DNA from 3 places in the Pseudomonas sp. Pdm06 genome. Region 3 is predicted to be linked to each of the others. Evidence: riboswitches for the same ligand, from Rfam matches in the RefSeq annotation. Region 3 holds a riboswitch; each other region holds the start of a gene.
What was found. Region 3 has a riboswitch for cobalamin ahead of cobO (cob(I)yrinic acid a,c-diamide adenosyltransferase). Riboswitches for the same ligand answer to the same signal wherever they lie in the genome.
Positions count from the first base shown of each region.

Region 1: another riboswitch for cobalamin. It lies ahead of IB266_RS30140 (ABC transporter substrate-binding protein); the one in region 3 lies ahead of cobO (cob(I)yrinic acid a,c-diamide adenosyltransferase).
Region 2: another riboswitch for cobalamin. It lies ahead of cobW (cobalamin biosynthesis protein CobW); the one in region 3 lies ahead of cobO (cob(I)yrinic acid a,c-diamide adenosyltransferase).

Region 1 is NZ_JACVAH010000028.1:43,404-48,709, forward strand. Features, by position in the region: gene IB266_RS30125 (OsmC domain/YcaO domain-containing protein) at 1-896, shown strand, start outside; gene IB266_RS30130 (ABC transporter ATP-binding protein) at 946-1,737, opposite strand; gene IB266_RS30135 (FecCD family ABC transporter permease) at 1,734-2,750, opposite strand; gene IB266_RS30140 (ABC transporter substrate-binding protein) at 2,747-3,760, opposite strand; cobalamin riboswitch at 3,901-4,096, opposite strand; gene IB266_RS30145 (DUF3592 domain-containing protein) at 4,242-4,685, shown strand; gene IB266_RS30150 (hypothetical protein) at 4,689-5,276, shown strand.
Region 2 is NZ_JACVAH010000018.1:139,026-144,331, reverse strand. Features, by position in the region: gene IB266_RS25650 (CbtA family protein) at 1-285, opposite strand, end outside; gene IB266_RS25645 (CbtB domain-containing protein) at 297-491, opposite strand; cobalamin riboswitch at 591-814, opposite strand; cobalamin riboswitch at 993-1,208, shown strand; gene cobW (cobalamin biosynthesis protein CobW) at 1,306-2,370, shown strand; gene cobN (cobaltochelatase subunit CobN) at 2,374-5,306, shown strand, end outside.
Region 3 is NZ_JACVAH010000005.1:335,697-341,002, reverse strand. Features, by position in the region: gene cobD (threonine-phosphate decarboxylase CobD) at 1-70, opposite strand, end outside; gene cbiB (adenosylcobinamide-phosphate synthase CbiB) at 63-971, opposite strand; gene bluB (5,6-dimethylbenzimidazole synthase) at 968-1,618, opposite strand; gene IB266_RS11540 (cobyrinate a,c-diamide synthase) at 1,615-3,009, opposite strand; gene cobO (cob(I)yrinic acid a,c-diamide adenosyltransferase) at 3,006-3,617, opposite strand; cobalamin riboswitch at 3,698-3,909, opposite strand; gene IB266_RS11530 (hypothetical protein) at 4,064-4,648, shown strand; gene IB266_RS11525 (PQQ-dependent sugar dehydrogenase) at 4,826-5,306, shown strand, end outside.

The sequences.
Region 1 (5,306 bases), on a different contig from region 3:
AAGGCCTCAACGACTTGCCCCAGCCGACGTTTGAAGGTCATGCGGTGACCGAGCCGAATAACTTCGTCGAGCACTTCATCGACTCCAGCGGCGTGGTGTCGTGGCGCTTCTTCAGCGCCAAGTCAGATTACGAATTCGTGGAGTGGGACTTCTCCGGCCAGGGTGAAAACTCGAATGCCGAGGAGGCCGCGACCTTGTTCGGCATCCTCGAAGGCATGGGCAAGCAAGTGTACATGGCGGTCTACGAGCATATCGGCGCGAAAGCGTGCCGCATCCTGGTGCCGGGCTATTCGGAAATCTATCCCGTGGACGATCTGATCTGGGATAACACCAACAAAGCGCTGTTTTTCCGCGCCGACATCCTGAACCTGCATCGCCTGGACGAAGACGAACTGCAAGCGCTGGTCGAGCGTCTGGTGGAAAGCGAGCTGGACGACTACACCGACATCACCACCTTGATCGGCATCGAGTTCGATGACAACACGGCTTGGGGCCAGTTGACGATCCTGGAGTTGAAGCTGCTGATCTATCTGGCCCTGCAGCAGTTCGAAGAGGCGAAGGAAGCGGTGGAAACCTTCTTGCAGTACAACGACAACACGGTTGAGCGCGGGTTGTTCTACCAGGCCGTGAATGTGGTGCTGGAGATGAAGCTGGACGAAGACCTGGAACTGGAAGACTACGAGGCCAATTTCCGTCGGATGTTTGGCAACGAGCGGATGGATGCGGCGATCGGCTCGGTGGACGGCAGCGTGCGCTTCCATGGCTTGACGCCGACCAGCATGAAGCTGGAGGGTCTCGATAGACACCTGCGCCTGATCGACAGCTACAAAAAACTGCACGCGGCGCGGGCCAATGTGTCGGCTTTATCTTCCGGGCTCGCCCCGTCGCTTGGCTGAATCTGAGCACTTGCATAGGGTTCGGTTTTTTCCGAACCCCGAGATTCAGTCAAACGGAACGAAATCGCAGGATCTGCGCGCCGTCGAAAGGGTCGATCAGGTAATGGGCGTGCACGCCGAACGTATCCTGCAAGCGTTGCGGGGTCAGCACCTCCAGTGGTTTGCCGAGGGCCACCAGCCGGCCCCGTTCCAGTACCGCCAGGCGATCACAGGTCAACGCCTGGTTCAGGTCATGCAGGGCGATGACCGTCGTGACAGGTAGCGCTTGCACTACTTTCAGGATGGCGAGCTGATGCTGGATATCCAGGTGATTGGTGGGTTCGTCCAGCAATAGAATCTGCGGGCGTTGGGCCAGGGCCCGAGCGATGTGAACGCGTTGGCGTTCACCGCCGGACAGACTGTGCCAGGTGCGGTTTTTCAAGTGCGCCGCATCGACGTCCCACAGCGCCTGCTGGACGATGGCGGCGTCTTCGTTTGACCACGGACTCAAGGCTGATAGCCACGGCGTTCGGCCCAAGGCAACGGCGTCGAACACGCTGATCGCATCCAGTGTGTCGGCCTGTTGCTCAACCACGGCCAGGGTCTGCGCGACGGTTCGCCGTGCCAGCGTCTTGAGGGGCTGGTTGTTGAGCTGAATGTCGCCCCGGCTGGGGGCGCGCACGCCCGCCAGCAGTTTGAGCAGTGTGGATTTTCCCGAACCGTTGGGCCCGACGAGGCCCAGGGTTTCGCCTCGGCGGATGTCCAGGTGGATATCGTGCAACAACTCGGCGTCCCGCACATGGAACCCGAGGGCGGAACAACTCAGCACGGATTCGCCGATAACAGAGGTGACGGCATTCATCGGGCATTTCTCCGACCGATCAGGATCAACGCGAACACCGGAGCACCCACCAGTGCAGTGATGACGCCGACCGGGATGACTTGGCCTTTGATCAGCGTTCGCGAGAAGACATCGGCGGCGATCAGGAACACCGCGCCACCCAACGCGCTTGCTGGCAACAGGCGCGCATGCCGGGTCCCCAGCAACAAACGCACGGCATGGGGAATGACCAACCCGACGAAACCGATGGAGCCCACAATCGACACCATCACCGCTGTCACCAGTGCCGCGCAGCTGATCAGCAGAAATTGCACCCGGCGTACCGGAATGCCAAGGGAGGCGGCCGAGTCGGCGCCAAAGGTAAAGGCGTCCAGCGCCCGCCGGTGCCACAGGCACACCGCGAGACCGATCAATGCCACGGGCACCGACAACCACACCGACGGCCAACGGACCCCACTGAGATTTCCCAGTAACCAGAACATGATGCCGCGAGCTTGTTCGGAACTGGCGGACTTGGTAATCAGAAACGCGGTGAGCGCATTGAACAACTGCGAGCCGGCAATCCCGGCCAGGATGATCTGCCCGGTGCCAGCGGGTGAGCGACTGGCACGGGCCAGCAAAACGACCACGGCGAACGCGGCAACGGCCCCGGCAAAGGCCCCGACCGACAACGAAATCAGCCCCGCCCCAATGCCCAGCAGCGCCACCAGTACCGCGCCTGTCGAGGCGCCGGCGGAGATGCCGAGCAGGTAAGGATCGGCCAACGGGTTACGCAACAGCGATTGCAAGATCACCCCGCAGGTCGCCAGGCCCGCACCGCAGGCCGCCGCCACCAGCGCACGGGTCAGCCGGTAGTTCCAGACGATGCCTTCGTCTATCGGGTCGAGGGCATAACCTGCGGCCCACAGTTTGTTGGCCAGCACCTGGAACACCACACTCGGCTCGATACTCGTCTCGCCGATGGCCACGCCGGCAATCACTGCCAGGAGCAGCGCCGCCAACGCCAGCAACGTTCGAATCAGCGTCGGAATCATTTCGGCAGGTCGTAGCCGCTGATGGCCGTCGCCAGGGTTTCCAGGCCGTCGAACATTCTGATGCTGGCTTGCATGGCCATCGCATCGAGAATGATGATGCGGTTGTTTTTCACCGCGTCCATATTGCGGGTCACCGGGTCACTGCGCAGGAATTGCAGCTTCTTTTCATGGTCATCAGCCGGAAAACGTCGGCGATCCATGCGGGCGATGACCAGGAAGGTTGGGTTGGCCTTGGCGATGGTTTCCCAGCCGACGGTCGGCCATTCCTCATCGGACTCGACCACGTTGCGCACGCCCAGGGTACTGAGCATGAAGTCAGGAATGCCCTTGTGCCCGGCCACATAGGGGTCGATGTCCAGACTGGCGCTGGAGAACCAGAACAGCGCACTCGTCTGCTTCAGATCCTTGGCCTGCACCGTGGCGATAGACTTCGCCAGGCTGGCCTTGAGTTGGGCGTTCAACTGCTGGCCACGCTCCTGTACGTCGAAGATTTCAGCCAACTGGCTGATGCTCTTGTAGATGCTGTCGATGCGAAACGCCTCCAGCCGCGTGCCGTCCGCACCGACCAGATTATCCTTGGCTTCGCAATCGGAGGGCATCAGGTAGGTCGGGATCTTCAGTTCGTGAAACTGCTGGCGGGTACCGACCACGCCTTGCGGCCCGACCATCCATTCCAGTTCCACCGCCACCAGTTGCGGACGTTTGCCGATCACCGCCTCGAAGCTCGGCTCGTTATCGGCCAGGCGTTCGATCTTGTCGTTCTGCGCCTTGTATTTCATCTGCACATCGTTGAACCAGAGCGAAGTGCCGACCACCTTGTCGCTCAACCCCATGGCATAGAGCATTTCAGTGCCGGCCTGGCCGATGGTCACGGTGCGACTGGGCGATTGCTCGAAAGTCAGCGTGCTGCCGCAGTTCTCGAGGGTCAGGGGGTATTGAGTCGGGGCCGCGTGGGCGAGGCTCGGCAGACCCAGGGCAATGACGAGGGAGGTAAGGCGGGGCAGCAGCATGATGCAAACTCCAGTTGACCGTACACGGAGCAGGGGACGGACTGGAAAACACATCATCGAACGTTGCCGCTGAAGCACTGAAGTGCCGATCGGCCCAGTGACGCGCAACGCAAGGATGCCCTTCCCGGACACCCCGCCGGTTAGTGATTGACTTGGCCGGCAGGTCTCCTGACTGATGCGTCATCGCCTGGCTCCAGCCTTCCCGGGGCGATCCCAGTGGCCATTGAGGAGCAGACTCAGCACCTACAGTTGCGGGGGCAGTTCCGTTTGATGCCGTGCGAGGCATCTCGGATTCCCTATTAGTCCCGTGGGGGAACCGGCGCTGGGCATGGTAGTCGATCAGGGTGTTTATCACCACTCGCCACTGGGAGGCCTTCCCCTGGCATCGTACGATTGCGGGAATGATTTTCGGGAGGTGCGGCATAGCGCCGCTTCTTGCTATTCTGGTCGCCCTCTTCATGGACGAACACTGAGACAAACCATGGCTAACTACACCCCGTCACACATCGGGAAGATATTGCTGGGCCTGCTGTTTGCCCTGATTGGTATCGGTTTGTTGAGCATTGCCATCAATCTCACGCTTGAGCGACGCGAGTTTCTCGACCGCGCACAGACCGCCGATGGCATCGTCAGCCACTTGAATGCCGGTGGTTCGCATCCTGAGATCGCCTTCACTACGAGCAGTGGTGAAAAAATCTCCTACCCCCAGGGCGGCTTCATTTTCGGCTATCAGCAGGGTCAGCCGGTGCGGGTGCACTACCTGCCCGAGCAGCCTGCCAACAGCGCCATCGTCGATGACTCGGCCGCGCTGTGGGGCACTTCCGGGGTCCTGGGTCTTATCGGTCTGGTGTTCACGCTTGTTGGTCTGGCAAAAGCTATCCGTCAGCGCGGTCGCGGTGCGGTTCATTCACATAAAGGACTTTAACGTATGAGCTACAACATCCCGATCCCGGTCAATGAAAGTCGCTGGCAGTATCAGACCGCCAGCGGCGGCGGTCTGACCGTGGTCATGGTGGCGGGCAGTGGCGGTTCGATCATCCTGCGTTCGCCCGAGGGCGAGGACGTCAGCTACCGCTACGGCGGCGTTGGAGTAGGTGCCGGATTTGGCGCGCGGCTGCCGCGTTTCGGCAAGATCAATATCCAGATCAAGGGCAAGGGTGTGGCTGCGGCCGGCGCGGCGGAGGCGTTTCCCAGCACCGGCAAGGTGTTTGTCAGCGATGCCTTGGTCGCTCGCGACCTGACCAGTGACGACATCACCGGACCTTGCATGTACACCGAAGTAGGGGTGGGCCTGGGAATCGGCGGCTCGGCCACGGCGCTGTTGTTCGGGCTTGATCCCAAGTTGCTGGCGTTGTCGATGGCACTGAGTTCCAATCCGGCGACCTCGCTCATCGCTGCCACCCTGGTCAACCAGCGGCTGGCGAAGTCGGCCAAGGGGGCGGTGGTCATGGCCGGTATAAACGCTGGCCTGCAGGCCGGTGGTGGCGCTGCGATTTACATCGGTTATCTGTTCTAGTCGGATTGTGGAGTAATGCCACGGCTATCC
Region 2 (5,306 bases), on a different contig from region 3:
CAAGGTGTACAGGCCCGCGAGCATCAGGGCAAAGCCCACGGCGACCACCAGGTTGCCGCCGGTGGTGGACAGCACGCGCTGCCAGCCATCTTCCGGTTCCCAGGCCTCGGCATCATGGGTGTGGGCCACACCGTCGGTGTGCTCATGGACCTCGGTCGCCGGGGCTTTCTCGAAGGTTTCCGCCTGGAGAATCAGCGGCGATACCCAGAAACTCTGCAACAGGGTCAGCAGCAGGGCGGCCAGCAAGCCGCTGAAACCGGCGGTCTGCGCGATACGCTTGATCATGTCGTCAGTTCTCAGTGGCAGGGGAAGGCGGCGCTGTGGCGGGTATCGTGGGCGGCGTTGTGCACCGCTTCGATGTGGGAGAAGCCGGCGAAATAGACCAGCCCCGCGCCCAGGATCGAAGCCAGGATCGCGGCGCTCAGGCGTTGGCTCAGGGTGGTGGTGGTGGTGCTGCTGGCGGTGCGGGCGGTGCTGCTGATGGTCGACATGGCGCTTCCCTCTGTTTTTGTTCCGTGGGGATGCGAGCGCAATGAGATCCCGGACGAAAGATCGCCCAGGTTCGAACAGCGCCCGCCCACCGCGGGTTTGTTGATGCTTGAGTCATGGGCCGGTCTCCGGGCTCGCGAGGGGCAGGGGCTGGGCCTTGCCTGCAAGCGTCACCTTCCCATGTCCGGGGACACAGTGGTTCAGACGCTTCGCTCGCTTACCGTTGCGGGGGCAGCACCGGACTGACGTGGCTTTGGAGTAAAGCACACGATTCACCGGTTTCCCGTTTCACCCTGTGAAGGGCACCCGTAACTAGGCGCACAGGAGAGCATGGGTGGGGCGGGGCCGTCAATGCACAGGGGGCCGCTGCGCAGCCCATCGCGAGCAAGCTCGCTCCCACAGGGGGCTGCGGGATCCAATGTGGGAGCGAGCTTGCTCGCGATGGCGGCGGCAAAGACACCGCAGAACTCACTTGCGGAGATTGACCCGCCCCCACACCCTGCGTAGCCTTGCGCCTTCGAGGTTCTTCGGCCTGCGCCGAAGCTAAGAAGGGAACGCGGTCCAAGCCGCGGCTGCCCCCGCAACTGTGAACGGTGAGGTTTCTGCAAGGCCACTGTGCATGCCCTTTTACCAAAGGCGCACGGGAAGGCGCAGCCATTGCCAGTCGAACGACTGGCCCGCCGTCAGCCAGGAGACCTGCCTCGAGACAGATTCTCACTACAACCGGGCGGGGTGATCCGGTGGCGAAATCTTCCGTGCACACCTGTGCCCGCGGTTGTCGTCCCGTTTGCCCGCCACCTTGCCAAAGGGCATCCGATGAAAACACTGGCCAAACTCCCTGTCACCATCGTCACCGGCTTTCTCGGCTCGGGTAAAACCACCTTGCTGCGGCACATGCTCGACAACGCCCAAGGCCGGCGCATCGCCGTGATCGTCAACGAGTTTGGCGAGCTGGGTATCGACGGCGAGATCCTCAAGCAGTGCGCCATCGGTTGCACCGAAGAAGAAGCCAACGGCCGCGTCTACGAACTGGCCAACGGCTGCCTGTGCTGCACAGTGCAGGAAGAATTCTTCCCGGTGATGCGCGAGCTGGTAGCCCGGCGCGGCGACCTCGACCATATCCTGATCGAAACCTCCGGCCTGGCCTTGCCCAAGCCGTTGGTCCAGGCCTTTCAATGGCCGGAAATCCGCAGCGCCTGCACCGTCGATGCGGTGATCACTGTGGTCGACAGCCCAGCCGTGGCTGCCGGCACCTTCGCCGCCTTCCCCGACCAGGTCGATGCCCAGCGCAAACTCGACCCGAACCTGGATCACGAATCGCCGTTGCACGAGCTGTTCGCCGACCAACTGGCGAGTGCTGACCTGGTGATCCTCAACAAGGCTGACCTGATCAGCCCTGAAGACTTGGCCAAGGTTCGCCTGGAAGTCGCCGAAGAGCTGCCGCCGGCGGTCAAGGTCATCGAAGCCAGCAGCGGTCGCCTGCCGCTGGACGTGTTGATCGGCCTGGGCGCCGGTTCCGAAGAGCACATCGACGGCCGCCACAGCCATCACGACCATCACCACGATGGCGACGATGACGACCACGATCATGACGCCTTCGATTCCATCTCCATCGAACTGCCCCAGGCCGACGAAAGTCTGTTGCTGGATGCGCTGACGCAACTGGTGGTCCAGCATGGCGTGCTGCGGGTCAAGGGTTTCGCGGCGATCCCGAACAAGCCGATGCGCCTGCTGATCCAAGGCGTTGGCACGCGTTTCGATAAACATTTCGACCGCCAGTGGGGCGCCGAGGAAGCGCGGGTCACCCGTCTGGTGCTGATCGGCCAGGCACTCGATGCCGCACTGCTCGAAGCGCAGTTGCGCGCCGCCCTCAGCGCCTAAGCCATGCACCTGCTCAGGACCCAGCCCGGCGGTTTCGTGTCGGATGACAACATTGCCGACCTCGGGCAAACCCCCGCCGAACTGGTGATCCTGTGCAGCGGCGACTCCAGCCTGGCGCTGCTGGCCGAAGCGGCGAAGCAGTTGCCGGGCGATTATCCGGAGTTTCGCCTCGCCAACCCGATGCAGGTGCAGAACCACGCCTCGGTGGATCTGTATTTCGAAGACGTGCTGCGCCACGCCAAGGTCATCCTGCTGTCGCTGCACGGCGGCATTGGTTATTGGCGCTACGGCATCGAGCGCCTGATGGACCTGGCCGGGCGCGGGGTGAAGCTGATCCTGGTGCCGGGGGATGATCGACCGGACCCGGAGCTCAGTGACCTGAGCAACGTGGCCGTCGAGGACCGCGACCGGCTCTGGCAGTTCTTGCGCCAGGGCGGCCTGGGCAATGCCCTGGACCTGTTTCACTACCTCGGCAGTCAATGGTTCGGCCGCGATTATCCGTGGGCCGAGCCGCAGACCCTGCCGCGCACGGCGATCTACCACCCGGGAAAAAACAGCGCCAGCCTCGGCGATTGGCAAGCCGAGTGGAACGCCGGGCAACCGGTGGCGGCGGTGTTGTTTTATCGTTCCCACTTGCAAGCGGCGAACACCGCGTTCATCGACGTGTTCTGCCAGCGCCTGCAAGCGGCGGGGCTCAACCCGTTGCCGATTGCGGTGGCGAGCCTCAAGGAGCCCGGTTGCCTGGCGCGGGTGGAAGACTGGTTGGATGAAGTGGAAGCGGGGGTGATCCTCAATACCACCGGCTTCGCTCAATCCAGCCCCGAAGCCCCGCACTTGCGACCGTTTCGCCGCAATATCCCGGTGATCCAGGCCATTTGCGCCCAGGACAACGAACCGGGCTGGCGCGCCAGCGAGCAGGGCCTGGGCCCGCGAGACTTGGCGATGCACATTGCCTTGCCGGAGCTGGACGGGCGGATCATCAGCCGCCCCATCAGTTTCAAGGACCTGGCCTGGCGCAGTGAGCGCAGCCAGAGCGACGTGGTCTGCTACCGCGCCGTACCCGAACGCATGGATTTTGTCGCCGAGCTGGCCCGACGTTGGACCACCCTGGCGCGCCTGCCCAATGGGCAGAAGCGTGTGGCGCTGATCCTCGCCAACTACCCGACCCGGGACGGACGCATCGGCAACGGCGTCGGCCTGGATACGCCAGCGGCGGCCTTGAATATCCTGCGGGCCATGCAGGCCGAGGGCTATCCACTGCCGGCCGAACTGCCGGCGAGCGGCACTGCGTTGATCCAGCAATTGCTCGGCGGGGTCAGTAACGACCTGGACAGCCTCGACCTGCGTCCGTGTCACCAGAGCCTGGCCCTGGATGCCTACCTGGCCATGTTCGACGCGCTGCCCGAGGCCAATCGCCAAGCGGTGCTGGCGCGCTGGGGCTCGCCCGAGCAGGATCCGATGTTCCGCGACGGCTGCCTGATGGTCGCCGGCCTGCGCCTGGGCCTGACCTTCGTCGGCATCCAGCCGGCCCGTGGTTATCAGGTCGACCCGAGTGCGGTGTACCACGACCCGGATCTGGTGCCGCCCCACGGTTACCTGGCGTTTTATTTCTGGTTGCGCCACACCTACGGCGTCCACGGGGTGATCCACGTCGGCAAGCACGGCAACCTCGAATGGCTGCCGGGCAAAGGTGTCGGGCTCTCGGAAAATTGCTGGCCGGACGCGTTGCTGGGGCCGCTGCCGAATATCTATCCGTTCATCGTCAACGACCCGGGCGAGGGCGCCCAGGCCAAGCGTCGCACCCAGGCGGTGATCATCGACCACTTGATGCCGCCGCTGACCCGGGCCGAAACCTACGGGCCCCTGCGTAACCTCGAGCTGCTGGCCGACGAATACTACGAGGCGCAATTGCTCGATCCGCGCCGCGCCCGGGAGCTGCAACGGGACATCCTCAACCTGGTGCGCGAGACCCACATCGACCGCGAGCTGCAACTGGATGCCGGCCTGGACAGCGATGCTGACGCCGCGATCTGGCTGCCACGCCTGGACACGTACCTGTGCGACTTGAAGGAGTCGCAGATCCGCGACGGCCTGCACATTTTTGGCGAATCGCCCAGCGGACGGCTGCGCATCGACACCCTGCTGGCGTTGCTGCGCATTCCCCGGGGCGACGGCAAGGGTGCGCAGTCGAGCCTGCTGCGGGCGCTGGCGAAGGCGTTCGGGCTGGGCTTCGATCCGCTGGATTGCGCCCTGGCCGAACCCTGGACGGGTGATTGTCCCGAGGCGTTGCGCCGGGTCAGCGCCGAGCCTTGGCGCACCGCCGGCGATACCCGCGAGCGCCTGGAGCTGTTCGCCGCGCAGTTGATCGAGCAGGCGTTGGACGGCGCGGTCGAACAGCTCGACGCGCCGGGTTGGGAGGTGGTGGGCAGCATCATTGAAAACCTGCGAGCCGTCGTGGCGCCACGCCTGGACGCCTGCGGTCCGGCGGAAATGCATGGCCTGCTCGATGCCTTGAGCGGGCGCTTCGTGCCGGCCGGCCCCAGTGGTGCGCCGAGTCGCGGGCGCCTGGATGTGTTGCCCACCGGGCGCAATTTCTTCTCGGTGGACGTGCGCAACCTGCCCACCACCACGGCGTGGCGCATCGGTTTCCAGTCGGCGAACCTGATCCTTGAACGACACTTGCAGGACCATGGCGATCACCTGCGCCAGCTCGGCCTGTCGGTGTGGGGCACCGCCACCATGCGCACCGGCGGCGACGACATCGCCCAGGCCATGGCGTTGATGGGCGTGCGTCCGGTGTGGGCCACGGGCAGCCAGCGGGTCGATGATTTCGAGATCCTGCCGTTGAGCCTGCTGGACCGGCCGCGGGTCGATGTCACGCTGCGGGTGTCCGGGTTTTTCCGGGACGCCTTCGCCAACCTGATCCGGCTGTTCGA
Region 3 (5,306 bases):
CGAGCCAATCGGCCTCGGCAATGCCGTATTGCCGGGCCGCGTTGCGCAAGCGTCCGCCGTGCTCAAGCATAGAACTCAGCTCCCAGGCAGAGAATCAGCAACCACAACCATACCCCGCGCTGGACCAATTGCCAGCCGCGATCAATGGAATCGGCACTCGCCGGTACGCCTTCGCCCAAGGGCGGACGTTGGTGCAGTTCGCCGTGGTAAACCGCCGCCCCGCCCAGCTCGACACCGAGCGCTCCGGCCCCGGCGGCCATCACCGGCCCGGCGTTGGGGCTGTCCCAGGTCGGGCCCTGGGTGCGCCAGCACTTGAGCGCCAGGCGGGTCTGGCCGAGCAGCGCGTAGGTCAACGCCACCAGGCGCGCCGGAATGTAGTTGAGCACATCGTCGATCTTGGCCGCTGCCCAGCCGAAGCGCTCGAAGCGTTCGTTGCGATAGCCCCACATGGCGTCGAGGGTATTGCTCAGGCGGTACAGCACCACCCCGGGCGCGCCGGCCACGGCGAACCAGAACAACGCGGCGAACACCGCGTCGCTGCCGTTTTCCAGCACCGACTCGGTGGCGGCGCGGGCCACGGCGGTTTCATCCAGTTCAGCCGTCTGGCGACTGACCAGGTAGCCGACGCGCTGGCGCGCCTGCTCCAGATCACCGCTGCGCAGTGCCCGCGCCACCGGTTCGACATGCTCGCCGAGGCTGCGCAGGCCGAGGGCACAGTACAACGCGAGGATATCCACCAACCAGCCCACCATCGGCGCCCAGGACAGGGCCGTGGCGAGCAAGGTCAACGGCACCACGGCGATCACCCAGGCCGTCACCCCGTGGCTGCGCCAGCCACGTCCGCCTGAGTTGAAACGTTGTTCGATGCGATCGGCAAAGCCGCCGAACGCCACCAACGGATGCCAGCGCCGAGGCTCGCCCAACAGCGCATCCAGCGCCACCGCAGCGGCACTGAGCAACGCCACGCTCATGGGCTCACTCCCCAACGGTTTTCATACAGCAGTTCATTGAGCGGACGCGGTTGCGCCCAACCTTCCAGGGCGAGCATCGGCGCTGGGTAAAACCCTTCGACCGGGCCCAGGCAAAGGATCGCCAGCGGCTTGGCCCCGGCGGGCAGGCCCAGCAGGTCGGCCAGGGCCTGAGGTTCGAACAATGACACCCAGCCCATCCCCAGCCCTTCGGCGCGGGAGGCCAGCCACAGGTTCTGGATGGCGCAGGACAGCGAGGCCAGGTCCATTTCCGGCAAGGTCCGACGACCGAAGATGTGCCGCTCGCGATCCTCCATCAACGCCGCCACCAGCACTTCGGCACAGTCGTCGATGCCTTCGACCTTGAGCTTCATGAACTCATCGCTGCGCTCGCCGAGGGCTTCGGCGGTGCGGATACGTTCTTCTTCCACCAACTGCTGGATGTTCCCACGCAAGGCGCGGTCGCTGATGCGGATGAATCGCCACGGTTGCATCAGGCCGACGCTCGGGGCCTGGTGCGCGGCTTCCAGCAGACGGCGCAGCAGGGCCGGTTCGACCGTGCCGCCGCTGAAATGGCGCATGTCGCGGCGCTCGGCGATGGCGCGGTAGATGGCGTCGCGTTCGGTCTGGGAGAAAGCGTTGTCGGTCATGGCCTTTTCGCGAGCAAGCTCGCTCCCACAGGGTTCAGGTGATCAAATGTGGGAGCGAGCTTGCTCGCGAAGGCGGCCTCAAGGTCTGGCACAAACAGCGCGGCAATCGCCCTGGGATTCGACGGAAAATAAAAGTGCACATAGGAAGCCGTCATCCGCCCTTGCCGGAAAACCGCCTCCGCACCGCGTCCGCCATTGGGGCTATGGCCACGGGCAATCGGTTCAACCTCGGTGCTGGTCAGGGAATGATGATAGGTGTGCCCACGCAGGTTGCCTTCCGGCAAATCCACCGACTGCAATGCCAAGGCCGCCAGGCGCTTTTGCATCTGCGCATCGCCGGCCAGCAAACCCAGCAGTTCGGCGCGCACGCCGTCGACATCGGTCAATGAATCGAGCAGATACAACATGCCGCCGCATTCGGCGAGTAACGGTTTATCGGCGGCGTGGTGGGCACGGATCGCGGCCAGCATCGGCTTATTTCGAGCCAGCGCAAGGTGGTGCAGCTCCGGATAACCGCCAGGCAGATAAAGACTGTCCGCCTCAGGCAGTTCGGTGTCATGGATCGGTGAAAAAAAGCTCAACTGCGCACCCATGGCCCGTAGCAGATCAAGGCTTGCGCCATAGGTGAAGGCGAACGCTTCGTCACGGGCCACGGCGATGCGCACCCCGGCGAGCCACGGCTCAACGGCGATCACCTGCGGTGCGGCGAACTCCACCGCCGGCGGCAGCGCCACTTCGCAACTACTGGCCAAAGCATCGGCCGCCGCGTCGAGGCGCAGGTCGAGATCGTTCAATTCACTGGCCTGGACCAACCCGAGATGACGGCTGGGCAATTCGATGCCGGTTTCCCGGGACAGCGCGCCGTACCAGCGCAGGCCTTCGGTCAGGCTGCCTTCGAGCAATTGCGCGTGACGCAAGGTGCCGACCCGGTTGGCCAAGACCCCGGCGAATGGCAGGTCCGGTTGATAACGGGCCAGGCCCAGGGCCAAGGCACCGAAGGTCTGGGCCATGGCCGTACCGTCGATCACCGCCAGCACCGGTACGCCAAAATGCCGCGCCAGATCGGCGCTGGACGGGTTGCCGTCGAACAGCCCCATCACCCCTTCGATCAGGATCAGGTCCGCTTCGGCGGCGGCTTCCCACAACAGCCGGCGACTTTCCTGCTCGCCGACCATCCACATGTCCAATTGATAGACCGGCGCGCCGCTGGCCCGCTCCAGGATCATCGGATCGAGGAAGTCCGGGCCGCACTTGAAGACGCGCACTTTGCGTCCCTGGTTGCGATGCAACCGGGCCAACGCCGCAGTGACCGTGGTCTTGCCTTGTCCCGAGGCCGGCGCTGCGATCAACACCGCCGGACAGTGGCGGCTTGTCAGGCAAGGGTCATTCACAGTTCGACGCCTTTCTGCGCCTTGATACCCGCCTGGAACGCGTGCTTGATCATGCCCATTTCAGTCACGGTGTCGGCCAGCTCGATCATCTCCGGCTTGGCGCCGCGACCGGTCACCACCACATGCTGCATCGGCGGACGCGCCTGCAGATCGCTGAGCACCTGATCGAGGTCGAGGTAGCCGTGCTTGAGGGCGATATTCAATTCGTCGAGCACCACCAGGCCGATGGACGGATCGCTGAGCAACTGACGGGATACGGCCCAGGCGGCTTCGGCGGCGGCGATGTCGCGCTGGCGGTCCTGGGTTTCCCAGGTGAAGCCTTCACCCATGACATGAAAACGCACCTGCTCCGGGAAGCGGCGAAAAAACAGCTCTTCACCGGTGCTATTGCGTCCCTTGATGAACTGCACCACACCGCATTGCATGCCATGGCCCATGGACCGTGCCAGCATGCCGAACGCCGAGCTGCTCTTGCCCTTGCCGTTGCCGGTCAGCACCAGCAGCAAGCCGCATTCGTTCGGCGAGTTGGCGATGCGCTCGTCGATCACGGCTTTCTTGCGCTGCATGCGCGCCAGGTGGCGTTCGTCGCGATCAGGGGTGTCGGTCATGGGGAGCTCTCCGTTGGGATTGGATAACGGCGGGCGGGGCACAAAAAAAGACGGCAGCAAGCCTGGCATCGCCCACCGTGATGCCGTTGGATGAATCAGGCCGGTCTCCGGGCTCATGAGCGGCGTGGCGCCGGGCTGCGCGCCTTCCCATGTCATGCGACACAGTGGCTTAGGCACAGCGTTGACTCATTTACCGTTGCGGGGGCAGCGCCGGGTTCGTGTGCACTCACCGGCTTCCCTGTTTCACTCTGTCGAACTCAAGTCACAGAGCACCTGAAACAAGCGGCGAAGGTTAGAGGGTTGGGGGTGGAGCGTCAATTAAAGCCGCCTGTCGGGGGTGCTCATTGGCACCGATCAATAAAATGACGCCAATCTTGTGTGATGCTGCGGCAAGTGATATCAAAGAGACATTACGACCCGATATCACAAGAACAAGAGGGCAAAATATGCAAGGCATGCTCATCAGCAATCCAAAACTGGAATTCCTGCGCCCGGTGCTGGAACGCTGGTTTGATTGTATCGACCGCTACAACGCGGTGCGCGGCGATAACGACACCCCCTACTGGTTCGATGAACGAGCCAATCTCAGCTTGCTGTCGGCCGCCGCCTGGATGGCCGAGATGGTCACGCTACAGAACGCGCCGACCCGCAAGCAGAATGAAGAAGGCGAACGCAACGTCAGCGCCGACCTGTTCATCGCCAGCACCGATGAGCGGGCCTTCATCCAGGCCACCCAACGCTGGCCCAAGGTCAACAACCTGAACCTGACCCAACCGCTGTCGGAAGCCACCAGCGATGCCAAGCGCATCAGCTACGCCAGCGACCTGAAGCTGGGCTGCCTGTTCGTCTCGCCGCAAAAAGCCCAGCAAAGCGCCACGCCCGAAGAACTGCAGGACATGATCGACGACCTGCAAAAGGAAAACACTTGCGCGGTGGCCTGGTACTTCCCATACGCCTATCGCAAGTTGCGCAACGAGGCCGGCCAATACCATCCAGGCATTGCCGTGCTGTTCAAACAGGCCCATGGCTGACTCATTACTGTGGGAGCGAGCTTGCTCGCGATAGCGGTGCACCTGGCAACATCTATGTTGACTGTCATGTAGCCATCGCGAGCAAGCTCGCTCCCACAAGGTTTTGCGCGCAGTTTGAACCATCCGTGCGTCTACGCTTCTCTATGAATAACCACATGCATTCATAGGGAAGCCAGCATGCTCAAGCCACCCCATCTTCTGATCGTCGCCCTCGCCGCCGGGCTTGTCGCTTGTGGCGAGTCTTCCACCCTGCAAGTGTCCGATGGCACCGGTCCTGCGCCGAAACTGCCGGAACCGAACAAGACCCTGGTCCCCACCGTCAACATCGCCGAAGCCATCGGCTGGCCGCAAGGCGCCAAGCCAACCCCGGCCCAGGGCCTGCAAGTGGGTGCGTTCGCCGAAGGACTGGATCATCCGCGCTGGCTTTACGTGTTGCCCAATGGCGATGTGCTGGTGGCCGAAACCAATGCCCCGCCCAAGCCAGACGACAGCAAGGGCATCCGTGGCTGGGTGATGAAAAAGGTCATGGGCCGTGCTGGCGCCGGGGTGCCCAGCCCCAACCGCATCACGCTATTACGCGACGCCAATCACGATGGCATCGCCGAAACCCGTACGGTCTTCCTGGAAAACCTCAATTCACCGTTCGGCATGACCCTGG